DNA from 3 places in the Paenibacillus sp. J23TS9 genome. Region 2 is predicted to be linked to each of the others. Evidence: predicted binding sites of a transcription regulator. Region 2 holds the regulator's gene; each other region holds the start of a gene.
The links. Region 2 encodes Rex, which represses fermentation and respiration genes when NADH is low (regulators of the CRP and FNR family bind a similar motif). Its sites were predicted from a motif close to TTGTGAAATATTTCACAA; they were not measured.
Positions count from the first base shown of each region.

Region 1: the regulator Rex is predicted to act here: its motif matches at 2,266-2,283, upstream of qoxA (cytochrome aa3 quinol oxidase subunit II).
Region 3: the regulator Rex is predicted to act here: its motif matches at 6,364-6,381, upstream of nadA (quinolinate synthase NadA).

Region 1 is NZ_BOSG01000005.1:106,806-117,447, forward strand. It holds gene qoxB (cytochrome aa3 quinol oxidase subunit I) at 1-1,118, opposite strand, end outside; gene qoxA (cytochrome aa3 quinol oxidase subunit II) at 1,146-2,081, opposite strand; gene KJS65_RS24485 (HAD family hydrolase) at 2,544-3,272, shown strand; gene KJS65_RS24490 (DUF2339 domain-containing protein) at 3,357-5,252, opposite strand; gene KJS65_RS24495 (AEC family transporter) at 5,345-6,265, opposite strand; gene KJS65_RS24500 (hypothetical protein) at 6,553-7,026, shown strand; gene KJS65_RS24505 (FadR/GntR family transcriptional regulator) at 7,035-7,778, opposite strand; gene KJS65_RS24510 (FAD-binding oxidoreductase) at 7,958-9,373, shown strand; gene KJS65_RS24515 ((Fe-S)-binding protein) at 9,390-10,642, shown strand, end outside.
Region 2 is NZ_BOSG01000001.1:749,253-759,894, forward strand. It holds gene dinG (ATP-dependent DNA helicase DinG) at 1-2,722, shown strand, start outside; gene KJS65_RS03855 (redox-sensing transcriptional repressor Rex) at 2,791-3,456, shown strand; gene KJS65_RS03860 (amidohydrolase) at 3,443-4,744, shown strand; gene KJS65_RS03865 (cell wall elongation regulator TseB-like domain-containing protein) at 4,772-5,287, shown strand; gene KJS65_RS03870 (hypothetical protein) at 5,595-6,119, shown strand; gene KJS65_RS03875 (AAA family ATPase) at 6,119-7,621, shown strand; gene KJS65_RS03880 (3-hydroxyacyl-CoA dehydrogenase family protein) at 7,769-8,641, shown strand; gene KJS65_RS03885 (acetate/propionate family kinase) at 8,638-9,846, shown strand; gene asnS (asparagine--tRNA ligase) at 9,893-10,642, shown strand, end outside.
Region 3 is NZ_BOSG01000009.1:40,712-51,353, reverse strand. It holds gene KJS65_RS28745 (peptidyl-prolyl cis-trans isomerase) at 86-1,048, opposite strand; gene hslO (Hsp33 family molecular chaperone HslO) at 1,062-1,946, opposite strand; gene KJS65_RS28735 (type III pantothenate kinase) at 2,094-2,861, opposite strand; gene nadC (carboxylating nicotinate-nucleotide diphosphorylase) at 2,878-3,738, opposite strand; gene nadB (L-aspartate oxidase) at 3,728-5,344, opposite strand; gene nadA (quinolinate synthase NadA) at 5,384-6,322, opposite strand; gene ftsH (ATP-dependent zinc metalloprotease FtsH) at 6,653-8,773, opposite strand; gene hpt (hypoxanthine phosphoribosyltransferase) at 8,887-9,426, opposite strand; gene tilS (tRNA lysidine(34) synthetase TilS) at 9,474-10,642, opposite strand, start outside.

The DNA.
Region 1 (10,642 bases), on a different contig from region 2:
GAGGTGAATGTAATTTTACCTTTCCTTAGCGTAAACAGCCAGTTGAATATTTTAACCCCGGTCGGAACGGCAATCAGCATCGTCGTGATGGAGAAGAACCCGTTGACCATGGCTCCGGCGCCCATCGTATAGAAATGGTGAGCCCATACGAGGAAGGACAGGAGCGAAATGATGACCATACTGAACACCATCGATTTATACCCGTACAAATTCTTTTTCGAGAAGGTAGAGATAATATCACTGAATATACCGAAGGCCGGCAAAATAACAATGTATACCTCAGGATGGCCCCAAACCCAGAATAGGTTGGCCCATAGCATATCCATACCGCCGTTAGCCATGGTGAAGAACTGGCTGCCGAAGACGCGGTCGAACATCATCAAAGCGAGGGCTACGGTCAGAACCGGGAATGCGAACAAAATGATAACGTTCGTAATCAGAACCGACCATGTGAACATTGGCATACGCATCAGCTTCATGCCAGGTGCACGCATTTTCAGGATCGTCACGATGAAGTTAACGCCTGTCATCAATGTACCGATACCGGAAATCTGCAGCGCGAGCGAGTAGAAGTTGTTACCTACCGTCGGGCTGAATTCAAGACTTGCAAGCGGGAAGTACGCTGACCAACCGGCATCCGGTGATCCCCCGATGACAAACGAAATGTTGAACAGCATAGCTCCTGCGAAGAAGAGCCAGAAGCTGACAGCATTCAGTCTTGGAAAAGCAACGTCACGCGCGCCGATTTGCAGCGGCACGACAACGTTCATAAGTCCAATAACGAACGGCATCGCCATGAACAGGATCATAATAACCCCGTGCGTTGTGAAAATTTCGTTATAATGCTGGGAGTCCAAAAATCCGGATTCCGGTACCGCAAGCTGCGTACGCATCAACAGTGCGTCAACGCCGCCGCGGAACAGCATGATGAGAGCTGATAAAATATACATGACGCCAATACGTTTATGGTCAACGGTGGTCAGCCATTCACGCCATAAATATCCCCATTTCTTAAAATAGGTCAATCCGACGAGGATGGCGATGGATACGAGCACAATACTAACCATGGCTCCGTAAATCATCGGCTCACCGGTTACAAAAAATTCGTCCCATTTCATGCAATTGAGTCTCCTTTCTCCATGATCTTAATGTCCACTTTCCATGGACGAACTGTCATTCATGTCTTTCATATCCATATCGCTCATATTACTATGATCCATATTGCTCATATCGCTATGATCCATAGGCTTGCTGGAGTCTGTGCTTTCAGACTTGCTGTCTCCGCTATGCCCGTGTTCGGACATATCCATCGGAGCAGGCGCGAAGCCAAGGTGCGTGGAAGTAAACGATTTGCGGCCGACAATCTCGGTCTTAAGCAGCTTGTTAAATTCCTGCTCGGTGAGCTTTGGTGCAGTATCCTTAACGTCTTTAACCCATTTGCTGTATTCGGCAGGTGTTTGAGCAAGCACCTCGAATTCCATTTGAGCAAAGCCTTTACCGGAGAAGTTCGAGTTTTTACCCATGAATGAACCTTCATGTTCGGCAACGAGATTCAGCTTGGTCACCATATCGCTCATGGCGTATTTCTGACCACCGAGCTGCGGAACCCAGAAGCTTGTAATCGGACCGTAAGAGTAAAGACGGAACTCAACCGGACGGTTCGTTGGAATATTAACGTAGTTCACCGTTTCAATATTCTCTTCGGGATAGCTGAAGTGCCATTTCCAGTTCGAAGAAGCAGCATAAATGACAAGCGGCTTTTGAGTTTCGTAGCCGGCTGGCACCTTTTCAACAGCATTGGTCGTGCGCACTGTTACAACGGAGAGAATAGCTACGATAATGATCGGGATCACCGTCCAAATCAATTCCAGCCATTTGTTTCCCTCCATGTGGGGTGGTTCATAATCATCGCTTGTTTTGCTGGAACGATATTTGGTCAGCATAAAAACGAATAAGATGTAGACAACAAGTAAAACAAAAGCCATCATCAGGATCGAGAAAATAATGGTATCGGACTGCGTTTTGGCAACCGGACCTTTTGGATTCAGTACTACCATGGAGTTACATCCACTGAGCAGCATGATGATGGAAATAAGTATGGTAGTTAATAGCCATCTTTTTTTGTTTTTCACGGGAAACTCCTTTCTAGCATGTCGTTATTGCTGAGTTGGATTATTCGCGAATCCTCATAGCCCTAGCATAGTAACCTGCGAAATCGAAAACAAATACAAGAACATACATAATTACCATAAATATACATATATTCTGTGACAAACTTCACATTCTTCTGAAAAAAGCTTCAAATATCATGATTAACAGCGGAAAAGCGGCAAATTCAGCGATTTTCATTTTTGTTCATAATTGGACATGACCGGAACGGTTGTGCCAGTTCTGTCACAATTGGAAGGGCTTTTAAATCGATGAAACAAGCCTGTGTCAAAAATGCAATTTCACTGAAAGCCGCTAGGACAAAGAAAAAATGTGCTAAAATAGACAAAGATCAAATACTGTAACAAAAATCACAATCACGAAGAGGGAACGGAATGAGAGAAATTCAAGATAAGCCCAAAGGGATTTTTTTTGATGTGGATGATACGTTATACGATCATTTGGAGCCGCTGAGACAGGCGCTGAGAAAAGTATTGTCCACCGGAGAGGACTTTCCGTATGAGGCGGTTTACCATAGATTCAGATTTTACAGCGATGCATTATCAGCCCGCCATGGCGGTGTAAATGCTGCGGGGGCAGACCAGGATCTGCAGGAAATGAGAGTAAAGCGCGTCATGCTCGCCCTTGCGGAATTTGGAGTACAAGTGACAGAAAAGGAAGCCGCACGGATTCAGGAGATATACTTGGAGGGGCAGTTTCGAATCAATCCATTCCCTGGCGCAGTTGAACTCATCCGTACACTACAGACAGCCGGTCATGTGGTCGGATTGATTACGAACGGACCCGCAAAGCATCAGATGGCTAAAATCAAAGCGCTGGCAATGGATAGAATTATAAACCCGGGGAGTATCTTCATCTCTGGAGCCGTTGGTTATGACAAACCGGATCCGCGCCTATTCATGCATGTGAATGAAATAACGGGAACAGAAGCCTCACGCAGCTTTTATATCGGAGATTCCTGGCGAAATGATGTCGTGGGTGCGCTTGAAGCCGGCTGGACAGCCATATGGTTCAACCATCGCCAAGTGAAGCCTGAATCGGATCATCAGCCCCATTATCTTGCGGTCAGTTACCGGGAGCTTGCCAATGTACTTCTTCCATAAAGGAAGAGGGAGGAAAATAAAAAGCAGATGCTTTCCCTAGGGGAGAGGCATCTGCTTTTTACTTGGTTCAAGAAGTGAAACATTTTAAGGATCTATGGCCGTTTCGTCAGGCACAGGAGCAGGTGGTGTACTGTCCTTACGTTTGTACAGCAGCCGGGAAACGAACATGCCCAAAGCGCCCAGGCCGATAAACAGGATCGCCCGGACGGCTACCGATACATCCGGCAGATCCACGATAATGACCTTTACCAGTGTAAGGAAGAGCAGTCCAATCCCTGCGATCCGGACCATCTGTCTTTGGAAAATCATGCCGCAGACGATAACTGCAATCGCGTATAGTGCCCATACCGCCGAAAGAACGAGATGACGGAAATCATATGTGAGATCAGCCGTCAACACATTGGTGATCTGTGTGATAAAGATGATGGCTAATAAGGCATCCGCCCACATCAGAATATCCGGCAATCGGCCGAAGATTATAGGTTCGGACATGTGGCGGATAACGTAAGAAAGAACCGCGATGCTGATCAGCAAAATGAGCCAGGAAAGGCTTGGGGCTGAGAAAAGATCATGTATGATCAGGAAAAGCGTCCCGGATACACCGTACAGAAAGACCGCGGCGGCTGTAATTTGCTGCATGTAGTTTTTCAGCTTAAAGCCAAGAATTAATCCAGCAGTGCCTATTACGATGGCGGCTGCAGGAGAGTAGCTTTGGTTCAGTATATCGAGTGCCCAGAGGAACCAGGCAGCCGTCGCAATGGATATATACACGGGAGGGCGTTCTCCCTTCACGTACTTCCCTAAAGCAGCAAGGCTGTAGATCAGAGCCCAGCCAATCAGCATCAGCGGCCGCCAGTGGATGGAATCCCCTGTAAATGGATACAGTGCATAGATCCACAGTGCCATGAGCCCGTATACTGGAAACAACGACAGGGTTTCATCGAGCTTACGGCGGACTGGGCCGAAGTAGGCATAAGCCAGCAGAACCGCATGCTGAATAAATACAGCTGCAATAAAAATATGGCGGCTTTCACCGAAGTCACCTGCAGCATAACCGATCAGAAGCGGAAGATGAAGCACCCCGACAGCGACGTAATAGGCTGCACGATAATCAAATTTCAGGGCAACGGCGATCATCGCAAGTGAGAAGATGGCTTCATAGCCCGTGAACACCCAGGCATTCGGATGGGTCGAATGGACGAGGAAGGGAATCAGATACCCGGCTACGGTTGCAATGATCATCAGTGTCTGGGAACGGCGCCGCTGCGCTGTAAACACACAAAGTGCGATGGAAAGGATATATAACACAAACGCCAGAGCTGAAGGAATCAGGCTGTACAGCTCATGTGCAGCGAACACGGATAAAATCAGCACACCGATGGCGCCGCCCAGCAGCACTTGTCCCAGCGCCTCACGTTGGTTCCGGATCTGTCTCTCACCGAGCCAGTACATGCTAGCTGCGACAACAACGCCGAGAAGGCAGCGTACAGGTTCGGTCAAATAACCCGCGCTGACAGCGGCTGTAAAACCCCACAGCACACCGAGCAGCAGAACAACAATAAAGACGCGCGGAAGCCACACTCGGGCGATAAGATGCTCCCAGTCCTTTGGTGGTTTAGGCTCTTGCGGAATATTCGGCCGCTGCTGATTGTAAGCATACGGATTCATTCCCTGCGGATTGGGCTGTCCCGTCCCTTGATTTGGGTAGTACCCTTGGGGCGGCGATCCCTGATAAGACGGACTCTGGCTAGGGTAACCTGATATTCCCTGCTGCGGGTTATGCTGCATGCCGGCCTGCCCGTATGCAGCATAACCTTGCTGTCCTCCGGCGTACGGTGGAGGACTGGTATTACTCGGCGTTGTCTGAGCCTCAGGGTTCCGGTCCGTCCCTCGCCTTTCTTGGCGCAGCTCGGCTAACTCCTGCTGCATTTCCTTCATGTTAGCCTCAAGCTGTGCAATTCTCTTTTCCAATAAATCCAATGGATATTCACCCCTGGCATTCCAGATTTATGTACTTTTGACTGCTGTACATAATATACCATAGGAGGCCCTATAATGAATCTTTTGGAGATTTAAAACATTTTGGCGAGCGATATCAATCCTGTGATCGTAACGACATTAAACAGGGTGGAGAGCAGCACCGTTTGCGCGGCAAAGTCAGGCTCGTTAGCATATTCCTCGGCAAGAATGGATGTATTGACGCCGGTCGGCATGCCGGATGCAATCAGCAGCGCCTGAGCAGGAATTCCCTTCAGGCCCAGAGCAAATACAAGGGCGCAGCCGATGGCGGGTCCTATAATGAGCCGGAGGAACAGGCTGATATAAATATCGAGCCGATAAAGACGGAGAGGATACTTGACGATCTGGGCCCCGAGTGTGAGCAAAGCTATGGCGACCATAGACTGCTGGGCATATGTTAAGGGCTGAGAAACAAAAATGGGGAGGGGAGCATGCAGCGCGTGCAGCAGCAGTCCCAGTACCAAGGCATAGGGAACAGGCATTTTTAGAAAACCGATGATCATACTCCGGTAATTCCCCTTCATCTTGACCCCCTGAATGGCGATGACGCCGTAGGTGAAGGTCAGCAGACTCTGCAGAGACATGATCAGCGCCTGCATGGATGCAGCCAGCGGATCTCCTTTAAATACAAGGGCGTTGATTGGCATGCCGTAATTTCCGGAGTTGTCGAGCATAATACTGTTGTTAAAAGCGGCTTTCATACTGCTTTGGAATTTCATGGTGCGGGCCACGATCGAGCCTATCAGGTACAAAATCAGTACGTATAGCGCATAAAATACAATGACGGTGCCAAGAAGACCGCCGGACATATCCGAATGATACATACTCATAAAAACAGCTGCGGGAGTAATGCAGTAAAAATTGATTTTGGCCAGCGTATATAAGTCCAGACGAAAAATGCGCTGCATGAGGGAACCGAATCCGATCAGCACAAAAACAGGCAATACAACTTCAAGTAAAATCGTAGTAATCATAAGCTCAGCTTCCTTTAATGGTCATGATGTCTTTGGAACTTATTTATTATAGCATCACTTGGAAGCGAGCAGGGGTGCAATTCCTCACGCTTTTTTAATGGAATTATCTTCATTTTTTAGGAAAGAAGTCCGAAATATATAACATAGGAAAATCGGCTCAACTCGGTATCAGGTCCTATAAGTATCAGGACTACGGGCCTATGTCTGGCGTTCATTTAAAATGTTTTACACTGTGATTCGGATCCGAATAAATAGAGAATTAAAGCGATTCAACTGGAGGGGATTGTATGTTATTCAATACTGAGTATCTTCAGGGCCGTGACGAGGGCAGTCATCACAGACCAGATGTCTACGAGCTCTATTCAAAAGCCCGCAACTGGAATGATTTGTCCCAAAGCCATATGAATCTAGCCCATCTTCTGATGGAAGAGGGGCTTTGCAGGGCATCCCTGATCGTTGGGCATATGGCCGTCAAGGCCAAACTAAAACAGGTCTACCTGCAGTCGGAGGGCATGCTTCCTCTGGAAGATATCTGCTACGATGAACTGATCAACAGGATTCGTGACTTTGCGGAAATTGATCTGGAAACAGAGCTGTTTCTGAATACACTCCAATATATTGCCGAGACTGAAAATGCCACCTTTTTACCGCGGATTGATGACGGACATTTGGAGAAAATGCTGGAGCGAATCGAAGGCATATTATCATGCCTTGACGTGCATTCGGTCAGCGATGCTGTGAAAATCCGGATCGAGAACTAGATTCTTGGTTAGATCCGCTGCAGGTCCCCGGCCTTCTTCTCATCTAAAACCTGCTCCACTTTGGAAATATGAAGCTCCATCCGGGCTGTTGCTTCCCTGGAGTCCTGCTGCGCAATGGCTTCATAAATCCGCATATGCTCCTGAAGCAGGCGTTCCGCAGAGGAACGTTCAGCGTAAAACCACAGCGCGCGCATATCCTTCATGCTCTCATGGAGCTTGAGGGATAAGGATTCCATCAGGTCAAGAAGCAGCGGATTATGGGTTGCGGCCGCAATCTGCTGATGGAACTTGACGTCGGCCTGCTCAATGAAATGCTCATCATCCGACTGTTCCATATCTTCCAGCAGTTTCTTGAAGACGCTAAGATCATCGTCTGTACGATGCTGCGCGGCAAGTGATGCACAGCCTGATTCAAGCACGCGCCGAACCTCCAAAATATGGCGCAGCGACGCGGCCCGTCCCTCCCATAGGTCGGCATAATGCTGCATGGGATGTATGGGAGTCGTATCAACGGGAGGCGCTTTGACAAAAGTGCCCCCGCCTTGCTTAATATTCAGCATCCCCATCGCTTTCAGCGCACTGAGAGCTTCCCGAATGGTCGATCTGCCTACGTTGTATTGTGCAGCCAGGTCGACTACAGAAGAAAGACGGTCCCCGGGCAAAAGCTGCCCATCATCCATCTGCTTTTTTAAATCATTCATTACCCACTCGTACTGCTTAAGCGGCCTTTGCTGACTGGTCAAACGACTCAACGCCCTTCCTTAAATACCTTCATTTACCTTATTTTACCGCAATTGCGGATAAGTTAAAATTTTAATTTTTCGATTAAGTTCTATTTTCGATTCATATATTCTAGTGTATACTTGTTCACAAGAAAAGTCATCAGATGACCTGACTAATTTAATCTAATGCGATCAAAGGAGTGCTTTCCTTGCTGCAAGAAGAAGTAAGACGCGAACTCATCTCCATATTGGGCAGCGAACATTACAAAGACGATCCGCAGTCCCTTGTAACTCACTCTTATGACGGAACTCCGATGCTCCAATCTCTGCCGGATGCAGTCGTGTATCCGTCGAGCACGGAGCAGGTGTCACAAATTATGAAGGTGCTGAGCCGCTTCAAAATCCCTGTCGTAGGCAGAGGCTCAGGAACCAATCTATGCGGAGGCACCGTGCCGGTTCATGGCGGTGTGGTTATGGTTATGCACCGGATGAATCAAATTCTTGAAATTGATCTTGAGAATCTGACAGCCACTGTTCAGACGGGGCTAAACACCAAGCAGTTCAGTACCCATGTCGAGAGTCTGGGCCTGTTCTACCCACCCGATCCCAGCAGTATGTCCATTTCCACCATTGGGGGAAATATTGCGGAATGCTCAGGTGGACTGCGCGGTCTGAAATACGGGACAACCAAAGATTATGTGATCGGCCTGGAAGCCGTTCTGGCGAACGGAGACATTATCCGGACCGGCGGCAAATTGATGAAAGACGTGGCAGGCTACGACCTGACAAAGCTGCTGGTTGGTTCTGAGGGTACGCTTGCAATTATCACCGAGGCAATTCTGAAGCTGATTCCGCCTCCAAGATATAAAAAGACAATGCTGGCGATGTACAAGGATTTGTACGGAGCGGCACGGACGGTATCCAAAATCATCGAAAACCGGATTATTCCGGCTACCCTAGAGATCCTGGACAACGCAACCATTCGAGTGGTGGATGACTTCGCCAAACTAGGTCTGCCCCTGGATATGGAGGCTATCCTCATTATTGAGCAGGATGGTGATGAAGAAGCCGTGGAACGTGACATTGCGATCATTACGGAAGTGTGTAAAAGCGAGAATGCCGACCAGGTCAGCATTGCAGCAAGTCTGGAAGAGGCGGAAAAGCTGCTGACCGCTCGCCGCAGTGCATTCACGGCTTTGGCCAGACTGCGTCCGACCACTATTTTGGAGGATGCGACTGTGCCGCGCTCGAAGATCGCTGAGATGGTAGTCGAGATCAACCGGATCGCGCTGAAGCATCAGGTGCAGATCAGTACGTTTGGCCATGCGGGCGACGGAAACCTGCATCCGACGGCGACGACCGATGCGCGTAATAAAGAAGAGATTGAGCGGGTAGAGGAAGCGTTTGAGGAAATTTTTGAAGCGGCCATCCGTTTGGGAGGAACCATTACCGGAGAGCATGGCGTCGGCATGGTGAAATCGCCATATTTGGAATGGAAGGTTGGTCCGGCGGGAATGGATGTCATGAAAGCGATCAAGAGTTCCTTCGATCCACATAATTTGCTTAATCCCGGCAAGGTATTTGCGAAGGAAACACGGAAACGGGTGGTGATCCAGCGTGGCTAATGGGCAAGCACAACCTATGAATGCACTTACCGAAAAGCTCCGTTTACGCCTCGATGAGGATCAGTTGACGAACTGCATGCGCTGCGGCTTTTGCCTTCCAGCATGCCCGACATTTGCGGAAACTGGCCTTGAGGCCGAGTCTCCACGGGGACGGATTGCCCTCATGAAGGCTGTCACTGACGGCATTATGGTGCCGGACCAGGCTTTTGAAGACCAAATGAATCACTGTTTGGGCTGCCGTGCATGCGAACCGGCTTGTCCGGCAGGAGTCCAGTATGGCCAACTCATTGAACAGGCACGGGATGCCATTGAGGATCACAAAGAACATAAAACATGGGTAAAAGTTACTCGCAAGGCCGCATTTAAGACCGTATTTCCTCATCAGGAGCGGATGAAATGGGTCGGCCGCGGATTGCAATTTTACCAAAAATCCGGACTTCGTACTGTAGCGCATGCTTCGGGTGCGATGAAGCTATTCCCTAAGCATATGCGTGACATGGAGAAAATTCTGCCCGATGCTTCCGGCAAAGGCGTCGTGGAGAAGATCGGCGAGCGCCATCCAGCTAAGGGAGAGAAGGTTGCGACGGTTGCATTGTTCAGAGGCTGTATTATGGACGTTCTGTTTACAGAAACCAATATTCATACGGTTGACCTGCTTACGGCCGCCGGCTTTGAAGTGGTCATTCCGCGTGAACAGAACTGCTGCGGAGCGCTGCATGCGCACAGCGGGGAAGCAGAAGGAGCAAGAGATCTCGCAAGACGTAATATCAAGGCGTTTAAGGCGGCTGGGGTGGATTATATCGTTTCCAATGCTGGTGGCTGCGGGGCAATTCTGACCGAATACGATCATCTTCTGCATGAGGATCCGCAGTGGCGTGAAGATGCTGTCTGGTTTGCCGAACGAGTGGTTGATATTAGTGATCTGCTAGTCCGTGCCGGAAGAAGTCTTGATTTCAGTCAGGACAAGACGCAAGGTGTCGCAGAGCCTGTCCGGATTACCTATCAGGACTCATGTCATCTCCGTAATGTCATGAAATCAGCGGATGCGCCCCGTAAATTGATGCGCCAAGTAGAGGGTGCTCAGTTCATAGAGATGAAAAACGCTGACCGCTGCTGCGGCTCAGCAGGGATTTACAATGTCACGCAGCCGGTAATGGCCGGACAGATCCTCGACCACAAGATGGAGCATGTCGAGGCAACCGGAGCCAGCTATCTGCTGACCAGCAATCCCGGATGCCTGCTGCAAATGAAGCATGGCATCGATGAGCA
Region 2 (10,642 bases):
TGTGGAAATTCCGCCTTTTATTACCGGTCTGACAGGCATAACGGAAGCGGATGTTGCAGATGCACCATCGCTGGAAGAGATGCTCATGGAGCTTGTCCCTATGCTGGATGATGTCATTCTTGTAGGACATAATGTTGCGTTTGACTTTAATTTTCTGCAGAATGCGCTGGACCGCAGCGGATATTTGCCGTTTTCCGGCCGGATCCTGGATACACTGGACTTTCTTAAAATATGTTTTCCGTCCCTGACTTCATATCAATTGGGGCAGGTGACAGCGCATTTTCAAATAAAGCATGATCATCCGCATCAAGCCGATAGCGATGCATTAGCTACAGCCTATGTATTGTTAAAATGTCTGGATGAGCTGGATGATCTTCCTCTGATTACTTTGCAGCGCTTAAGTGAGCTTTTTGCAGAGGAAGACAGTGACCTCGGCTGGTTTTTCGACGGTCTGTGTCAACAAAAGGAACAAGAGCCGATACAGGACCTGAACAGCCATACCTTTTACCGCCAACTGGCGCTTGCTGTGGATGATTGGACTGAAATGAAGCCGCCGAGAGAGGAATCGGATGATAATCCACTTTCGGGAGTCGATTTCAAAGAGTATCTTGATGAGATTCAGAAACGGTTAAAAGGTATTATGCCCCAATATGAAGAGCGTGAACCGCAGTCGATTATGTTCGAAGAAGTGATGAATGCCCTGGATCAGGACAAGCATCTACTAATTGAGGCAGGTACGGGCACTGGTAAATCTTTGGGTTACCTGATCCCTTCCATATATCAAAGCGTGAAGCAGCAGCAAAAAGTGATGGTTAGCACGCATACCATTAACCTTCAGGAACAGCTCCGTGAACGGGATGTGCCTCTATTAACACAGGTTGTGCCGTTCCCCTTCAAGGCCGCTGTCTTTAAGGGCAGACAACACTATTTGTGTTTGAGAAAATTTGAACATAAAATAAACAGAAGAGACTTCTTTAATCCCAAGGAAGACACGATAACGGCGGCACAGATGATCGTCTGGCTGGCCCAAACCGAAAATGGGGATGATGAAGAGCTGAATCTCGGCGGGCGTGGCGGCGACTTCTGGGAAACCGTAAGCAGTGATTCCGATTCATGCCTCGGACGAGGCTGCCCATGGTTCCGCAAATGTTATTACCACCGGGCGAAGCATGAAGCAGGCATCGCGGATGTGGTCGTTACGAACCACTCCAAGCTCTTCACCGATGTGAAAGCAGGCCATCAGCTTCTGCCTGCATATGAGCGTCTGGTGATCGATGAAGCGCATCATTTGGAGGATGTGGCAGGCAAGCATCTCGGACTTAATATGAAATATTTCAGTGTGGTCCACACGCTTACCCGCCTGTACAAGGATGGCCGCAGCGGTCAGCTTCCTGCACTACGCCAGCAGCTCCAGTCCTCGGGACAGGAACGCGCCGGAGACTGGATTGCGGCAATCGACCGCATCAGTGAGGATCTGGTCGATGTCAAAGAGAACTGGGATAAGCTCAGCGAATCCCTCTTTAGTCTCATTCCGGAGCGTAATGATGCTGCACCTGGTGATGCCGGTCAGTTTGTACTTCGTTTGCAGCCTGGCAAATGGCCTCAGGAATGGGAGACGCTCAAGGCGCTGGAAAACCAAAATCATGTTAAAATCAGCGAAATTGTGCGCCGCGGGGAGAAAATGCTTGCAGAGTACAAGGAGGATGAAGACGATTACAGCGCGGACAGCCTGATCACGGATCTAAGCGGTCTATTTAAGGATTTGGCAGTCGAGCGGGATGATCTTCGTTTCTTCATGAATCTTAATGATGAGACCGTTGTATACTGGATGGAAGCCAGCAGCCATTACCGGAGCAAGTCACTCCAGCTGTACGCTGTTCCCGTCGATGTAAGCAAGCAGCTCAAGGATTTGTTCTTTGATAAGAAAAAAAGCGTCATATTGACGTCTGCCACGTTGTCTGTGGATAAATCATTCCAATACATGATTGATAATCTGGGATTGCAAGAGGATCAGGAAAACGGGCGATTGGTCTCTGTGCAGCTTCCTTCTCCATTCAATTATCGGGATCAGGCTTTACTGGTGATTCCGCGTGATTTTCCAAGTGTAAAAGGAAGTGTCGGAGATGCAGTGTTTGTGAATACACTGGTTCAATCTTTGGCGGATACCGCGGTTGCTACCCACGGAAGAATGCTCGTATTGTTTACTTCTTACCGCATGCTAAGGCAGGTCCATGAGCCACTCAAAAATGCACTTGCCAGCAGCGATATAACTGTATTAGGCCAAGGTGTTGACAGCGGCAGCCGCACCAAACTCATCCGCAGATTCCAAGACAGCAGCGCTTCTGTACTGCTCGGTACAAGCAGCTTCTGGGAAGGTGTGGATATTCCCGGAGAAGCGCTGACTTGTCTGGCTATTGTAAGGCTGCCATTCCAACCGCCGAACCATCCGCTCGTTGAGGCAAAAAGCGAACTGCTGCAGCGGCAGAAGAAAAACCCGTTTATGAAGCTTTCTGTGCCGCAGGCGGTTATTCGCTTCAAACAGGGCTTTGGTCGGCTGGTACGTACGGCAAATGATCGTGGGATTGTTATTGTATACGATACGCGTGTGATTGAATCCTATTACGGCAAGTACTTCCTATACTCATTGCCAGGACCCAAAATGGAACATATGATTACTGAAAAAATGGTTCCTCGCATATCCGAATGGCTTCATGAGGGCTAAGCATGCATCCGAATCAATTGACTGAAAAACATGTATATAAATTAAGCTGTTAAATAGGGGGAGCAAGCATGAAATCGGAGAAAATATCCGAAGCGGTTGTCCGCAGATTGCCTGTGTATTTAAGATACTTGAATGATCTGAATAAACGCGAGGTATCCACAGTATCATCACAGGAGCTCGGACTGAAGCTGGATTTGAATCCTGCACAGATTCGTAAGGATCTGGCTTATTTCGGGGATTTTGGCCGCAAGGGGATTGGTTACGATGTATCGTACCTGATCGAGAAAATTCGCCATATCCTGAATCTGGACCAGCAGATCAATGCCGTGCTCGTTGGAGCCGGTAATCTGGGTCACGCGCTATCGAATTATAACTTATACCTTCGGGAAAATATCAAGATTGTCGCTGTATTCGATGAGAATCCCAAAAAGGTAGGAACGCGCATCAGTACCTTAACGGTTCAGTCGATGGATGAAATTAGTGAAACGATCAAAGGCCAGAACATCCGTATTGGGATTATTACGGTTCCTGATGTTGAAGCGCAGAATGTGGCAGATAAGTTGATTACCGCCGGTATTGAGGCTATTCTCAACTTCGCACCAACCATTTTGAAGGCGCCTGCGAACATCCGGATCCATGCGGCTGATTTCACAACAGATCTGCTGAGTCTGGCTTATTATTTGGACAATGGAAAGGACGATTCTGCGGATGACGGAGAACATAAAGACAAATAAATGGGTAATTAAGAACGGAAGCTTTGCGGTTTCTGATGCAGACAAGCCGGTGATTCACGGCTGTATGGTGATCGAGGATGACATGATTACTTATATAGGAGAGGAAATGCCTGAGATCGAAAGCGATGTTTCTGTCGTGGATGGAACTCACCTTTTCTTCATGCCAGGACTGGTTAACACCCATGGTCATGCTGCCATGTCACTGCTGCGCGGGTATGGTGATGACCTTGCGCTGCAAATTTGGCTGGAAGAAAAAATGTGGCCTATGGAGGCTAAATTTACTTCTTCAGATGTGTACTGGGGCACTTCACTGTCCGTACTGGAAATGCTGAAAGGCGGTACCACTACGTTCCTGGATATGTATGACCATATGGACCAAGTCGCTAAGGTGGTTAAGGAATCGGGCATGCGTGCATCACTTATGCGCGGGGTTATTGGTCTGTGTCCAGAAGAGGTTCAGCGCCATAAGCTGAATGAAGCTATCGCGTTTGCACGTGACTGGAACGGACAAGCAGACGGTCGTATCACGACTATGATCTCACCACATGCACCATATACCTGCCCTCCGGACTTTATCGAAAAGTTTGTGCAGGCAGCCCATGACATGGATCTGCCGATGCATACCCATATGTCCGAGACGAAGGCTGAAGTGGAACAAAATGTCCGCGATTATGGAGTTCGTCCGGTCGCCCACTTAGAGAAGCTTGGCATGTTCTCGCGTCCTTCTCTGGTGGCACATGCTGTGCATCTGACGGATGAGGAAATTGAAATTCTGGCTGCTAATCATGTTGCTGTCTCCCATAACCCGGGAAGCAATCTGAAGCTGGCCAGTGGGGTGGCCCGCGTAACAGACCTGCTCAAAGCAGGAGTAACCGTATCGCTGGGTACCGATGGAGCGGCAAGCAATAATAATTTGGATATGTTTGAAGAAATGCGTCTTGCGGCATTGATTCATAAAGGTGTTTCCGGCGATCCTACTGCTATTCCTGCAGCCGAAGCACTCAAAATGGGTACGGTGTATGGGGCTCAATCGCTCTTTTTGAAAAATGTGGGTACGCTGGCTCCGGGGATGAAGGCAGATTTCATCGCCCTGAATACGGATCAGGCGCATTTCCTGCCACATACCGATCTTATCTCACATGCTATTTACTCCGCTTGCAGCAAGGATGTTGAGCATGTTTGGGTAGACGGCAAGCAAATTGTGAAACATGGCGCCTGTCTGACGCTGGACGAAGAGCGGATCCGCCGGGAAGCCCAAGCCGCTTTTGATGGTCTTCTGTCCCGATAAGGACGGAGGGCCTCAGAAAGGGAGCTTATGTTAAAGAATAAAAAAACGTGGATATTTCTCGGAATACTGTTACTCCTGCTGCTTGGGTTCGGTTCTTATCGTTATTACATATATGTAACGCAGGATATCCGCGCAGAAGAAACGGCAGCCATTCTCAAAGCCAAACAGGATACCAGTCTGGTAAAGGTGACCGAGGCAGAGAAATCAGTTTGGGACACGATCTGCTGGGCTATTGAAGGGTTGGATAAAGAGAACCGGCCAATTATGGTGTGGGTGACAATGGATGAGAACGGAAAGGTCAAGTCGGGAGAGGGAGCGGTTCATGAGGAGCTGCTTTCAAACGGTTTGTCCGAAGCCCAGATCAAAGAAAAGATTCAAAAGGAAATACCGGATTTGGACAAAATGAGACTGCTGCCTGGAACGTATAACGGAGAATATGCTTGGCAGCTGTTTTACCGCTCTAAGGACCACTATTACTATCAATTCTATCGTTTCAGCGATGGACAAAGTATTGGTGGACCATTTACTCTGCCGAATAGGTGAAAAATCATCCTGAAAATGGAAGAACCTCATTGAAAAATGGGGTTCTTTGGTGTGTACAGGATAAAATTTTAAATAATTTCACACTTTACCTTCGAAATCATATATACGATGTGATATACTTTTATTTGTATTCATGAGATATAAGATATGCAGCTCGATGTATCGGCTGTATTGATGTTGATAGAATAGAGCCTGAATAACCGTGACAAGAAGCTGCTGCCATAGCCTCCTTTGCCGCGGTTGTCTATTTTTTGTATGATGTAACTAGGTAATCTAGTTTTTTCAATTTTGAGAGGAGGACAACTGTTTGAAACTACGTCCAATACCTATTGTGCTTACTGTTGTTGTTTCAGCTGCAATATTGTTTGGTGGCTGGTTCTTTTACCGGCAGACAACCATGCAAGGGCCGCTTCAAAAAATTGTCCAGGATTATAAGGGCGTTAATAATGCTCAATTTAATATTAACCGCAATCAGATCAATTTGAAACTTGATTTGAAGCCGGAAACGAATTTATCTGGTCTTGTCGATCAGATTACGACGAAAGGTAAGTCGGTTGTAGGGAGCCGCACATTGAAATTCGATTTTGTAGATCATTCCTCCGACAAGCTGAATCGATATTGGGATTCCGCCATGTTTTCGGTAGCGGAAGCCATGGATAATAAAAAGTATACGGATATTCCTGCGAAATTGCAGGATCTGGCTAAGGATTCAGGGATCAAAGCCCAAACGGAGATGGACACTAAGAATGTATATATCAGTCTTAGCGATGGAACAGCCAGCAAATTTATCGTATTGCCTCGTGATCCCGCCAAGATAGGGGTGTGGGAATAATGCCAAGATGGATTAAAGAAGTACTCATTGGATTCGTACCCGTGTTGTTTATTTTCCTTGCTTTCATTGGTGTTAATATTATTCCGCTCGTGATCGCAGGACTGATGATCGGCGGCCTGCTGTTCGTAGCCAATATGCGCGGCGGCCTGGCTGTTGGCGCAGGTGCTGAGCGTAAACGTAAAAAGAGTGGTCCTCAGAAGCTCACGTTTGAACAAATCGGCGGCCAAGATAATGCTAAGCAGGAGCTGATGGAAGCTCTCGACTTTTTGATCAAGCATGAAGAAATTCGTAAGCTGGGTATCCGCCCTCTGAAGGGGATTTTGCTGACTGGCCCTCCAGGAACAGGTAAAACACTAATGGCGAAAGCTGCGGCACATTATACGGATTCTGTATTTGTCGCTTCATCAGGCAGTGAGTTCGTAGAAATGTATGTTGGCGTTGGTGCCGGACGTGTCCGCGAGCTTTTCCGTGATGCTCGCAATCGTGCTGCCAAGGAAAATAAGCAAAGCGCCATTATTTTTATTGATGAAATTGATGTTATCGGCGGCAAACGCGAGGGCGGACAGCAGCGTGAATATGACCAGACGCTCAACCAGCTGCTCACCGAGATGGACGGGATTTACTCTTCCGAAAGTCCGCGTATTCTGCTTATTGCAGCCACCAACCGGAAAGAGATGCTGGATAGTGCTCTGCTTCGTCCGGGACGTTTTGACCGGCATATTCAAGTGGACTTGCCTGATAAAAAAGGCCGCAAGCATATTCTTGAGCTTCATGCCAAGAACAAACCGCTTCAGCCCGAAGTGGTCCTGGAAAAGATCGCTGAGGAATCCTATGGCTTCTCCGGTGCCCAGCTTGAAAGTGTGATGAATGAAGCTGCCATTTACGCCATGCGTGAAGGGTTAAAGGAAATCGAACAAAGACATCTGTCGATGTCCATCGATAAGGTTATGATGGGTGAACGTACCGACCGTGAATCTTCACTCGAAGAGAAAAAACGCGTCGCGATTCATGAACTCGGACATGCCATAATGGCAGAGCTTGTCCGTCCGGGGAGCGTCAGCCAGGTTGCACTCAGCCCCCGCGGCAAAGCGCTTGGATATGTGCGCCATAATCCGCAGCAGGAGCAATATTTGTATACAAAATCGTTCCTGGAAGAGCAGATTATGATCGCTTTGGGCGGCGCCGCATCAGAGGAAATATTTTACGGCGGACGCAGTACCGGCTCAAGCAATGATTTTGAGCAGGCGCTGAACATTGTGCAGACCATGATGAAATCCGGGCTCACATCCCTTGGTATTGTGGATCTGGACATGGTGACGAAAGAAGAGCTGATGAAAGAAAACCATATTATTTTGGAAGACCTGATGAAACGGACACGAACCATGCTCGAGGAGCGCCGGACGATCTATGAGCAGTCACTGGATATACTGCTTAAGGAAGAGACGTTATCAGGTGATCAATTTCGGTGTCTATTTCATGAACATTCCCTGTTACCAGCATGAATTGTGATGCTGGTTCTTTTTTTTTACTTTTTTCATGTGCTAAGTTATTATTATAGTTTGGGTCACTATGTGCTCTCTTACAAAAATAAAGAATCGGGTACATTATAAATATAAGAAATAGTGACCATAGGAAGGTGGAAGAGAAACATGTACTTTAAGAAAATTGGTGTGATTGGCGGAGGAACGATGGGCCAAGGTATCGCAGAGATGCTGGCTGCGCGCGGTCTCGATGTTCTTCTGGTTGAGAAATCGCCGGAGAAGCTGGAATACTCCTATTCTTTGATCGAAATGAGTCTGGACAAACAGCTTGAAAAATGGGCTATTACCCAGGCAGAAAAAAAATTAATTTTGGGCAGAATTCATAAGGTGGTACATCTTGCTGAGCTTGGCACTTGCGATATGGTTATTGAGACCATTTCCGAGGATTTGGATGCCAAGAAGCAGGTGTTTTCCCAGCTGGATCAGGTTTGTCCTAATCATATTATCCTTGCCAGCAATACATCTTCACTCAGCCTGACTGAGCTTGCCAGCTCTACGATGTATCCAGAGCGCGTCATCGGCATGCATTTTATTCATCCGGTAAGTAAAGTGGATCTCGTAGAAATTATCCGCGGACTGAAAACCTCGGATACAACCTTTTCAGAAACCAAGCGTTTTGTGGAAGAAGTCGTTCACAAAAAAGGCGTCATGGTTTATGAATCACCAGGATTTGTATCCAGCCGTATGATCTGTTTGATGATTAACGAAGCGTTACATATTCTTCAGGAAGGTGTGGCATCTGCAGAGGATATCGATGATGCTATGCGTATTGGATATCAATTCCAACACGGACCTTTGGAGATGGCTGACCGCTTCGGTCTTGATTCCGTATTGGCTGCTCTTGAGCGCATGTTCCGTGAATTCGGCGAACTGAAATACCGTCCGTCGATTGTATTGAAAAAAATGGTGCGCGCAGGACATTTGGGCGTAAAAACGGGTGAAGGCTTCTTCAAGTATGACAAGGATGGTGACCGGGTATGAAAATTTTAGTCATTAACGCAGGAAGTTCCTCTTTGAAATACCAGCTGTACGATATGAGGGATGAGTCCGTACTGGCAAAAGGCTTGGTGGAGCGGATTGGAATGGACTCTTCCATTGTAACCCATAAGCCAGCGGGGCGTGCCGAGGTTACTGAGGTCAGCGAAATTCTGGAACACACGACAGCAATCCGCAAAGTTCTGGCTTTGCTGACGGATAAAGAGCATGGCGTAATCAGTTCTGTGGAAGATATCGAAGCGGTAGGACACCGTGTTGTCCACGGCGGTGAGTACTTTGGGGAGTCCGCGTTGGTTGATGGAGACGTGAAGACCAAAATCCGACAGCTGTTTGATCTCGCTCCGCTCCATAACCCTGCATCGATGATGGGGATCAAGGCGGCAGAATCAAATATGCCGAACGTACCGCAGGTAGTGGTATTTGATACGGCTTTCCATCAATCCATGCCAGAGCATGCTTATCTATACGCCATTCCAAGAGTGCTATATAGCAAGCATAAGGTAAGACGTTACGGTGCACATGGTACGTCTCATGAGTATGTCAGCAAGACAGCAGCGGAATTCCTAAATCGTCCAATTGAGGATTTAAAGATCATCTCCTGCCATATCGGCAACGGGGCCAGCATCACGGCTGTGAAAGATGGCCGTTCGATCGACACTTCCATGGGCATGACGCCGCTGGAAGGACTTATGATGGGAACGCGCAGCGGTGATTTGGACCCAGCGATTGTGCCTTATGTCATGAACAAGGAAGAACTGACGGTTAATGAAGTGAATTCCATGTTGAACAAGCACAGCGGTCTTCTCGCTATTTCCGGTATCAGCAGCGATATGCGCGAGATTACGGATGGAATGTCAAAAGGCGATGCCAATTCGAAGCTGGCTTTTGATATGTATGAATACCGTCTCCGTAAATATATTGGCTCCTACGCAGCTTTAATGAACGGCGTTGATGTGATTGTATTCACAGCAGGCGTTGGAGAGAATTCGGTTGTTTTACGGAAAAAAGTATGCGAAAATTTGACTTATCTGGGCGTTGAGCTGGACGAGGAACTTAATGAGATTCGTTCCGGTGAACCGCGCCGTATTTCTTCGGCTAATTCCAAGGTGCAGGTTTTGGTGATTCCAACCAATGAAGAGCTTGTCATTGCACGGGATACCAATCGCATCGTTCAGGGATTAAAGTCGTAGACTTTAATGAATCCAAGCAAGCAAAAGCAAAGGGAGAGATTTAGGCATGGCCACTAAAAGTGTGATTCGTGATGTGAATCAGCATGTAGGAGAAACCGTTACGATCGGCAGCTGGATTAACAACAAGCGTTCCAGCGGTAAAATCCAGTTTTTGCAGCTTCGTGACGGAAGTGGATATATTCAAGGCGTTGTCGTAAAAAGCGAAGTTTCCGAGGAAATATGGAATGACGCCAAGAGCTTAACTCAGGAAAGCTCCGTATATGTTACAGGCATCATTCGTGAGGAACCGCGCAGCCAATCCGGTTATGAAATGACGGTAACTGGAATTGAGATTATCCATTTGACCGAGAATTATCCGATTACACCGAAAGAGCATGGTGTCGATTTCCTGATGGATCACCGCCATCTGTGGCTGCGTTCGCCGAAACAGCGCGCGATTCTGGTTATCCGTGGCGAAATTATCCGCGCCGTTCAGGAGTTTTTCGATCAAAATGGCTTTACATTGGTGGATCCGCCGATTTTGACTCCAACTTCTGCTGAAGGAACTACGAATTTATTCCATACGAAGTATTTTGAAGAGGATGCCTATTTGACGCAAAGCGGCCAGCTTTATATGGAAGCCGCAGCCATGGCACTCGGAAAAGTGTATTCCTTCGGTCCGACATTCCGCGCTGAAAAATCGAAAACGCGCCGTCACCTGATCGAGTTCTGGATGATTGAGCCTGAAATGGCTTTTACGGATCATGAGGAAAGCCTTCAGGTTCAGGAACAGTTCATCAGTTATGTAGTTCAATCC
Region 3 (10,642 bases), on a different contig from region 2:
AAGGCCTATTCCATAAGGTTTTGACAAAAAACAAACCTTGCTTTATGGAGCGATATCCATGCGGCAAAGGCTTGAAAACACAGCTTTATTTGGCACCCTCTTCAGGGGTTGGTTTCGTGATTAGTTTGGCTCCGTACTTATCTCTCAAGCTGGCCTCCAGCTGCGTCAGTGGAACGGCCTCATTAAGGGCTAGCTGCTTACGGACACTGGCGCGGATTTCCCCGCTGCTCCGTTCCCCTGTCTTCACAATATCGATAACCCGCATCACTGCATATCCATCGTCTTTCAGCTCGATTGGTCCGGCAATATCTCCCGCCTCCAAATCCTTCGCTGCGCTCAGAAGCTCCCCAGGAACAAACGGATCATCTTCCTCTATCATCCCCAGCCTTCCACCCTGCATACGGGTGTACTCGTCAAGAGACAGTTCTCCGGCCAGGCTGCCGAAATCTTCCCCTTGCTCAAGTCGGTCCAGCGTCCTATTCGCTTCCTTACGGCTTTTGAGTTTGATCCAGGCCAGCTCATATTGCCTCTTGGGTTCAAACTCCTCCTCATGCTGGTCAACATAACGGTTAACCTCATCATCGCTAATATGGATATTGACGATTGCTATTTTTTCAAGCGTCAGTTGATAGGCCGCCTCCGCCCTGACATCTTCGGAGGTCATTCCCAGCTGTACCGACATGGCCTGGTAGTAAGCGTCTTCCGATTCGTACCCACTGGCATCCTCATGAACCTTTTCTGCGATCTCCTCCGGTGTAACCTGTATCCGAAGTGCTTTCGCCTCAGTGGATACCGCTTTCTGATTCAGCATCTGCAAAAGCACTTCATGCCCACGCGCCCGCTTCAGCTCCCTGACCCACTCATCTTCCGTAATGATCTGGCCGTCAAAAGATGCCACTGCATCGAGCCCTCTCTGCTCCTCTTCCGACTCATGCACGGATCCCGCCGGCTTTAACCCGCGGATGACGATCAGGCTCCCCATGAACAACACGCCCGCTGCCAAAATGATGACTGCGGCCCAAAGCGCCTTTTCTTGTCGGGTCATCATCGTGTACCGCGCCTTAATGAATTGCTTTTTCTAAAATCTGCTGCAGCTCGTCTTTTTCAAACGTATAGGCTTCATTGCAAAAATGACATACCACTTCCGCCTTGCCATCCTCTTCAATTAACTGCTCCAATTCACTTTTGCCAAGGCTGACGAGGGTCTGTTCCACACGATCACGTGAGCATTTGCACTGAAATTGGACATCCATTTGTTCCAGGATCTCCACATCCGGCAGAAGCCGACGCAGCATTTCATCAAGCTCCAGCCCCTGATCAAGAAGTGATGTTACCGGCGGCATAGCGCCAACAGCCTGCTCGATCAAAGAGATTTCCTCATCAGTGAGCCCCGGCAGAAGCTGCACAATAAAGCCGCCAGCCACAATAACAGAGTTGTCGGGAGCAACGAGTACACCCAATCCTACAGCCGAAGGCGTTTGCTCCGAAACGGCAAAATAATACGTAAAGTCTTCGCCAAGCTCACCAGAGACAATGGGTATGCTGCCGCGGTATGGCTCTTTCATCCCCAAATCCTTAGTAACATGCAAATAACCTTCGCGGCCTACCGCTCCGGCTACATCCAACTTCCCCATACTGTTGCTTGGAAGGTGGACATGCGGTTCGTTCACATAACCCCGCACATCGCCTTTGGCGTTCGCATCGACGACAATCTGGCCAATGGGACCATTGCCTTGTACCTGAATGGTCAGCTGCTCTTCACCTTTGAGCATGGTGCCCATCATGGCTGCGGCCGTCAATGTACGCCCCAAAGCCGCTGTAGCGGTTGGCCATGTATCATGTCTTCGGCGCAGCTCCTCAACGAGACCGGTCGTTCTTACTGCGAAGGCCCGGACGCGTCCGCCCATTGCGGTGCCTCGGATGAGGCGATCTTGTTTATTATCCATGTCGTATCCAGCCTCCTTGCTCTCTATTTAACCGAAGTACAGCTGCTCTTAGCCGTTCTTCGTAGTATTGTTTCCAAAATTTCATGAGAAACCATCTTTATAAGATGAATTCTTGAAGTAAACAGACTGCAATGTCGTCCAAACGAATTACATATTACGTTCATAAATAAGCCGCAATCCTTCGAGGGTTAATAGCGGATTCACTTCATCGATCGCTTCCGATTCGCTTGCGATGAGTTCCGCCAGTCCACCGGTGGCAACCACCTTTAAATGTGGCGCCTCCATTTCCTGCTTCATCCGCTTCACAATGCCGTCCACCTGTCCGGCATATCCGAATATGATGCCGGCCTGCATTGCATGGACTGTATTGCGGCCAATGACTTTTTTGGGCTTTTCCAGTTCAATGCGCGGAAGCTTCGATGCCCGCTGAACCAAGGCCTCCGTAGCTATACCGATCCCCGGAACAATGGCTCCGCCGAGATAGTTCCCCTTTTCATCGATACAGTCAAATGTAGTGGCTGTTCCGAAATCAACCACAACAAGCGGCCCTTTGTAGAGATCCACTGCCGCCACCGCATTCACAATACGGTCCGCTCCAACCTCCCGCGGATTTTCAGAACGCAGATTTAGCCCTGTTCGAATGCCTGGTCCCACCATAAGCGGTTGCTTATGGATATATTTGCGGCACATTTCCTCAATAATATGCACCATCGGCGGGACAACGGAGGACATAATAACCCCCTGGATATCCGAAACCGGTATTCCGGACATGTGGAATAGATTATGAAACAAAACTCCATATTCATCCGATGTCGAATGACGAATGGTGCTGAGACGAAAATGATGGAGAAGTTCACGTCTCTTGTATATGCCCAGCACAATGTTGGTGTTCCCGATGTCGATGACAAGGATCACGAGGATGATCCCTCCTTTACTTTACAGCATTGAGATCCAGACTGATGTCGAGACTCTCAAAAGAATAGGTTAACCGCCCTACGGATATTACGTCAACCCCGCACTCGGCAATTCCTTTGACCGTCTGCAGTGAGACATTTCCTGAAGCCTCCACACGCACATGTGGAGCCTTCGTCTTAATCCGTCTGACAGCCTCTTTCATCATATCTTTATCCATATTGTCCAGCATAATAATATCAGCGCCGGCTTCCAGCGCCTCTTCTACCTGCTGCAGGGACTCTGTTTCCACTTCGATGGTCATCGTATGTGGTATATGGGCACGTGCACGCTCAACTGCTCTGCGGATTCCGCCCGCCCCTTTGATATGGTTATCTTTAATCATGACGGCATCATATAGACCAAACCTGTGATTCGCACCGCCGCCGATCCGGACAGCATATTTCTCCAGCATACGATGCCCTGGCGTTGTTTTGCGTGTATCGACCAGTCGGGCCGGCAGTCCTTCCAGTGCATCAACGAATGTACGCGTCCGGGTGGCAATGCCCGAAAGACGCTGCAGCAGATTCAAAGCAATCCGCTCTCCCGTTAAAATATGATGCGTGCTGCCTTCAACGACTGCTAGTACGGTACCCTTTTCCACATGATCTCCGTCCTTGACATGGGCCGTAAAGGACAGAGAAGGGTCTACCACTTGAAACACCAGCTCCGCGACTGGAATGCCCGCCACAATACCGGCATCCTTAGCGTGAATGATCCCTTTGGATTCACGGCCTGCCGGAATCGTTGTCATGGTCGTAATATCACCAGAACCCACATCCTCCTGCAGCCACAAGCGAATGGATTCCACCAGACCCTCATTATATCCGTTAAACATCATCGCTGAACTCCTCCATGATTTCATCTTGACGATGCTGAAGCAAGTGCTTGCGCCACATCGCGTCGTCCTTCTGAGGATAATCCTCCCTGTAATGTGCGCCTCGGCTCTCCTTGCGCTCCAGAGCGGCGCGAGTGACCAACAAACAGCTGGTCAGCATGTTCGCAAATTCAAACTCTTCCTTCCTGGTGAGCTCCGAATGAAAGATCGGAAGCTGGCGATTCAGCTCGTCCATCCCTTTATAAAGGAGCGTCTCATTGCGTCTGAGCCCGGCGTATCTAACCATGACTTTCTGCAGCTTAAGTCTGCGTTCGATCATCGCTTGCTTGGGCGCGCCTGTCCGCTCTTCATCCTCATGTGTAATATTTGCCGTTCCGTATAAAGGCGTCAGGTCTTTGATACGATTCACAATCCGTTTGCCAAACACAATGGCCTCTGACAGGGAATTGCTCGCCAGACGGTTAGCGCCATGAACTCCCGTTGAGGAAACTTCGCCACAGGCAAAAAGACGTGACACGCTGCTCTCCCCATTGAGATCCGTTTTGACTCCACCCATCATATAATGCGCAGCCGGAGCCACAGGAATCCAATCGGCAGCCAAATCCAGCCCATAATTCATGCAGGTCTCATAAATGGTGGGAAAACGGTGCTTAAGCATATCCTCCGATTCATGCGTAATATCCAAATAGACAAAGGTAGATCTCGTCTCCTCCATCTCACTTACGATGGCACGGGCCACGATATCACGCGGTGCCAGCTCGAGCAGCTCATGGTACTTTTCCATAAAACGTTCACCCTTGATATTGCGCAGCACAGCACCTTCGCCCCGTACGGCCTCCGAGATCAGGAAACGTGGAGCACCCGGGTAACATAAGGCAGTCGGGTGAAACTGGATAAATTCCATATCGCGGATTTGCGCTCCCGCCCGGTGGGCAATGGCAATACCGTCTGCAGTAGCAACATCGGGATTTGTTGTATAACGGTAGAGCTGCCCGGCTCCTCCGGTGCACAAAATCGTAGCCCCCGCCTTTATGTACACTCTCTGACCATCCGGACGTTGTACAAGGGCTCCGATGCACTCGTTTTCTATGGCTATCACATCAATGACAAAATGATGCTCCCACACCTGTACACGATCATGTATCTGAACCTGCGCGGCGAGTGCCCTCACAATCTCAAATCCGGTCGCATCCCCATTCGCATGCAGAATTCGCCGGCGGCTGTGGGCCCCTTCCTGGGTTAGAGCAAGCTCGCCATTCTCGAGGTCAAAGGACGTGCCTAACCGGATTAACTCCCTTACACCCTCCGGGCCTTCGTTCACGAGTACATCAACAGCAGCAGAGGAGCATAGCCCAGCCCCGGCCATCAGCGTATCCTCGCGGTGGTAGGCTGGAGAGTCATCCTCCGAGGTAACAGCAGCAATACCGCCCTGAGCATACCGGGTATTACTTTCCAAAAGTGCATTTTTGGTAATCATGATAACGTTATGGTCTTTGCCAGCCTCAATTGCCGTATATAATCCCGCGATTCCTGAGCCAATCACAAGAACATCGGTTTCAATACAGGGCAGGGATTGCAAGTCAAAGTCAACCAAATACTGAGGAATCATGGATCCATTCACCTGTCTTAAGAGAAAGAGTAGCGCATGCTACTTTACCTGTAACATGCGCTCTAAGGAAATTCGGGCTTGATCTGCAACAACCGGCGGCACATAAATCTGCGGCTTCATGGTTTCCAGACACTTCACCAATTTTTTGAGATTGTTGACCTTCATGTTCGGGCATACCAGATATTTGGTGGCAAAATGGAAGGCTTTATTCGGGCTGTCCAGGCGGAGCTGGTATCCGGTTCCATCTTCCGTACCCACAATAAACTCCTGGCAATCTGATTTTTTGCAGTAATCGATGATGGCAGTGGTGCTTCCTACGAAATCACCCATCTCCACCACCTCCGGCCGGCATTCCGGATGTACGACAAACTGGGCGTTCGGATGCTTGGCTCTCATCTCAACAACGTCTTTGACTGTCAACATATCATGCGTGTTGCAATAGCCTTCCCAAATGATCATCTTCTTGTCGGTATGCTGCTGCACATAATGGCCGAGATTCTTATCCGGCACCCAGATAATTTCATCACAGTCCAGGGATTGTATCACTCTAACGGCGTTGGCAGAAGTACAGCAAATATCCGTTTCTGCTTTGACATCGGCAGAGGAATTGATATATGTAACAACTTTGGCATTCGGATGCTGTGCTTTCAGCTTGCGGAGGCCATCCACATTGACCATATCCGCCATCGGGCATCCTGCGCGTTCATCCGGAATCAGAACCGTCTTGTTCGGAGCCAGTATTTTCGCGCTTTCCCCCATGAAATGCACGCCGCAGAATACAATAGTCTCCGCATCCGTTTGTGCTGCCTTTTGTGCTAGCAAAAAGGAATCGCCGCGGAAATCAGCAACCTCCTGAATTTCGTCTCTTTGATAATAATGAGCAAGAATAATAGCGTTTCTTTCCTTTTTAAGCTGAATCAGCTTCTCCGTTAATTCCCGTTTTTGTTCCTCTTTATGCTGCAGCGCAAGAGCTTCCACCAGTGACCCACTCCTTTTATGATGTCATTCAAGATCAACATTTGTGAAATTTCTCTCAAAGTTGGGTGTCCAAGCCTCGAGGTCTTTTCAGTTACCAACTAATGTACACAAGGTTTCCCGGGCTGTCAATTGGCTGTTCCCTTGCCGGAAAACGGGGCTGATATGTAAAAAATCCCTTTGCATTGCCCCTTTCATGCATTCCATTCTCGTGTAAAGCGTATGTCACTTTAAAAATAAAATTTAAAATATTTTATATAAACAATAAAAAGCCCGGAAGACGATTGCCGTCGTCTTCCGGGCTGATTCATCATACTATAGGGTCAGGAACCATTAGGATCTGGATTCGGGAGGTGTGCCTCCGTTACCTGGATTGCGATCATCTGCTGGACCCGAATTCGGAACATCGTTTGGAATATCTCCAGGAATGTCGGCCGGACTTTCAGGCGTATCATTCGTGATGTTCTCAGGAACGTCATTCGGAATTTCATTCGTTGGCAGATCGGATGCATCATCCTTGCCTTGAATGCGGACGCGTACATCGCCAATATTGTCGATGATTGCTGCGCCATTTTCGGAAGAACCTTCGTCGTCTCCACCATCATGCGGTCCATCTTCCGACAGGTATCCTTGCTCGATCAGTTCTCTGATTTGATCAAGTTCCAACGTTTCCTTCTCAAGCAGTGTATTCGCGATGAGATGAACTTCTTTGGAGTGCTTGATGAGTAATTCTTTACAACGCTGATAACATTCGTTTGTCATGCGCTGCATTTCCTGATCAATCTCATATGCGATGGAATCACTGTAGTTCTGTTCATGTCCGAGATCCCGGCCCAGGAATACCTGGCCTTGGGTCGAACCGAACTGCAGCGGTCCAAGCTTCTCACTCATACCGTATTCCATAATCATGCTGCGAACAATACCGGTTGCCTGCTGGAAGTCACTGTAGGCGCCAGTTCCGATTTCACCAATAAAGACTTCCTCGGACACCCGGCCCCCCAAGAGACCTGTTACTTTATCCAGCAACTCCTGTTTCGTTACGAGCATGCGGTCTTCCTTCGGCATCATGATAACATATCCGCCGGCACGGCCGCGAGGAATAATCGTTACCTTATGCACCATATCGGCATTTTCCAGGAAGTAGCCGACAATGGTATGACCAGCTTCGTGATAAGCAACGATCCGTTTCTCACGGTCACTGATCACGCGGCTGCGCTTCTCAGTACCGACAATAACACGGTCAATCGCTTCGTCAACCTCACGCATGGATATATCCTTCCGGTTACGGCGTGCCGCAAGCAGGGCAGCCTCATTCATCAGGTTCTCCAGTTCTGCACCCGTAAAGCCTGTGGTGCGTTTAGCCACAATATCCAGCTTAACGTCTTTTGTCAGCGGTTTATTGCGGGCATGGACTTTCAACACAGCTTCGCGGCCTCTTACATCCGGACGATCCACCGTAATTTGACGGTCAAAACGTCCCGGACGCAGGAGTGCAGGGTCGAGAATATCAGCACGGTTGGTTGCCGCAACGATGATAATACCTTCATTACCGCCGAAACCATCCATCTCTACGAGCAATTGGTTCAGCGTTTGTTCGCGCTCGTCATGGCCTCCGCCAAGACCGGCACCACGCTGACGGCCAACTGCATCGATTTCATCGATAAAGATAATACATGGTGCATTCTTTTTCGCGTTTTCAAACAAGTCACGTACACGGGATGCACCCACACCTACGAACATTTCCACGAAGTCAGAACCGGAAATGGTAAAGAAAGGAACGCCGGCTTCACCAGCCACTGCACGGGCGAGGAGTGTTTTACCTGTTCCCGGAGGACCTACGAGCAGAACCCCTTTAGGGATACGCGCTCCTACTGCGGCAAACTTCCGCGGATCCTTCAGGAATTCCACGACCTCGACGAGCTCCTGTTTCTCTTCATCGGCTCCAGCCACATCCTCAAATGTGACTCTCTTCTTCTCTTCATTATATAGACGGGCACGGCTCTTGCCGAAGTTCATGACTTTGCCGCCGCCGCCCTGCGCCTGATTGAACAGGAAGAAGAAGAGAATGAACATAATGACCAAAGGAATCATGGAAGAAAGCAGCGTCAGCCAAATACTTTCGCCTTCCATTTTCTTCTGGGTATATGTCATGCCGTTTTTATCACTGGCATCTACCAGTTCCTGAATCGCGGCATCTGTAGCCGGAATGTAGGTCGAGAAGCTGTCTGATTTGACCCCGTCCGGTTTTTGATTATATTTACCGGTTACGAGATAGGCGTAACCGTCAAATTGAACCGTGATATCCTTCACATTGCCAGCCTTGATCTCTTGCCGAAATTCATCGTATCTAGGATTGTGAGCAGATTCACCGCTATTACTTACAAACTGGACAATGCCCACCACAACTAAAAAAAGAATCAAATAAAAACCAGAATTCCGGATGAACCGATTCATCCCCTACCTCCTCTCGAAACACTTTAATTATTTTACCATAGCCTGTCTGACCATCTCAACAGAGGTGGTATTAGCATGAACCAAGTATAAGTCCATGGGCTGGAGTATCACCATTAGTGGGAATAGATTTCCGGTTTCAAGATCCCAATGTAGGGCAGGTTCCGGTAGTGTTCGGCGTAATCCAAACCGTATCCGACGACAAAAGCATCAGGCAGGGTAAAGCCTGTGTAATCCGCTTCCAGATCTACGGTACGACGTACGGGTTTATCAAACAAGGTGACTACGCACGTGGATTTGGCGTTGCGGCTCTTCAGGAGCTCAATCAAATGACTGAGTGTGAGACCGCTGTCGATAATGTCTTCAACAATCAGGACATCGCGACCGTCAACAGGTACATCCAAATCCTTGATGATTTTGACGACACCCGATGATTTGGTGGATGCGCCGTAGCTCGACACCGCCATGAAATCGAGTTCCATGGGTACTGTCATATTTTTAACCAAATCGGCCATGAAAATAAACGCACCTTTCAAAACACAAATGACCAAAGGATTGCGTCCTTCATAAACCTTGCTGAGCTGAGCTCCAAGTTCCTTGATTTTCTTCTGGATTTCTTCTTCGCTGATGAGAACTTCTTGAATATCGTTTTGCAACTGAGCGAACCTCCTACGTTTATACTATGAAAGTCTTACAATGACCATTACAGTTGCTCCACTGCCTCTGTATCCTCCAGACACATGTGGAGAACGGATGTCGTTTGTGTCCCGACTGCAGCATGCATGGAGCGCCGGACCCCCGGAATCCAGATCATGTTGCCTGAACCATCAACTAACACAGGAATGCGGGAGCGCACGGATGGAGGTATCTTCGCGTCAATGAAAATATCTTTTACCTTTTTGCTTCCGTTTAATCCCATGACTTTCATGGTATCTCCAGGCAGCCTTGAACGGAGTGTTAATGGATATTTCAGTTGGCCGGCATCAAACACTGCTTCAGCGCAGGCTCCGGCCATGTTCGAAAAATAACGGTCATGCGGCGACTGCACCTTCATTTTCAACTTTTTGCCAATCTCAGGAATACACAATTCCGGAACAGCAGTTTGAAGCTCATATGTATAGCTCTTGGACTGCTCTGGCGGCCTTTGCATAAACAATATCATATCGTATTCGCGTATGCAGGCCAAGCCTCCTCCAATATCAAGGCTCCAGGTCGTGCTTTTGTTCTGATCAATACTTTGGCGGATAAGCTCAATCTTGTGAAAATCGGTGATTTCAATGCCTGCCGACAGATAATTTAATATTAGTTTAATCAACCTTCGTTGTAAAGCGACATGTAAGGCCAAAAAGGAAGGCGCCTGAAAGTAGAGCCTTCCATCCTTATGCTGTACTAAATCATGATATGCATGATTCGCAGCCTGCTCCATGTAATCATCTTCCATACCCGCTATATCGGCAAGTTGAACCAGCGATTGCCTGATCTGACCATTATATTGCCCCAAAAAGGGCAGCACATCCAGCCGAATCGCATTTCGTCTGTATTGATTGGAGAGATTAGAGCTGTCAATGGCGTACGCATAACCATTCTGCTTACAAATGCTCATAAGGTCCGTTTTGTATATACGTAAAAAGGGACGAATGAGTTCCACATTTTTTTCGCATCTTTTAATCTTCATGCCTTTGAGGCCTCCAAGGCCGCTGCCCCGGAGCAAATGCAGCAGGACGGTTTCAGCCTGATCATCGGCATGGTGGGCAAGTGCAATCGAGGAGGCACCGTGCCGCTTTGCGATTTCATGCAAAAATGCATATCGTTTATCCCGCGCCGCCTCCTCAAAACCCTTTCCGCTTTCCTTCATATAAGAAAGAACATCAA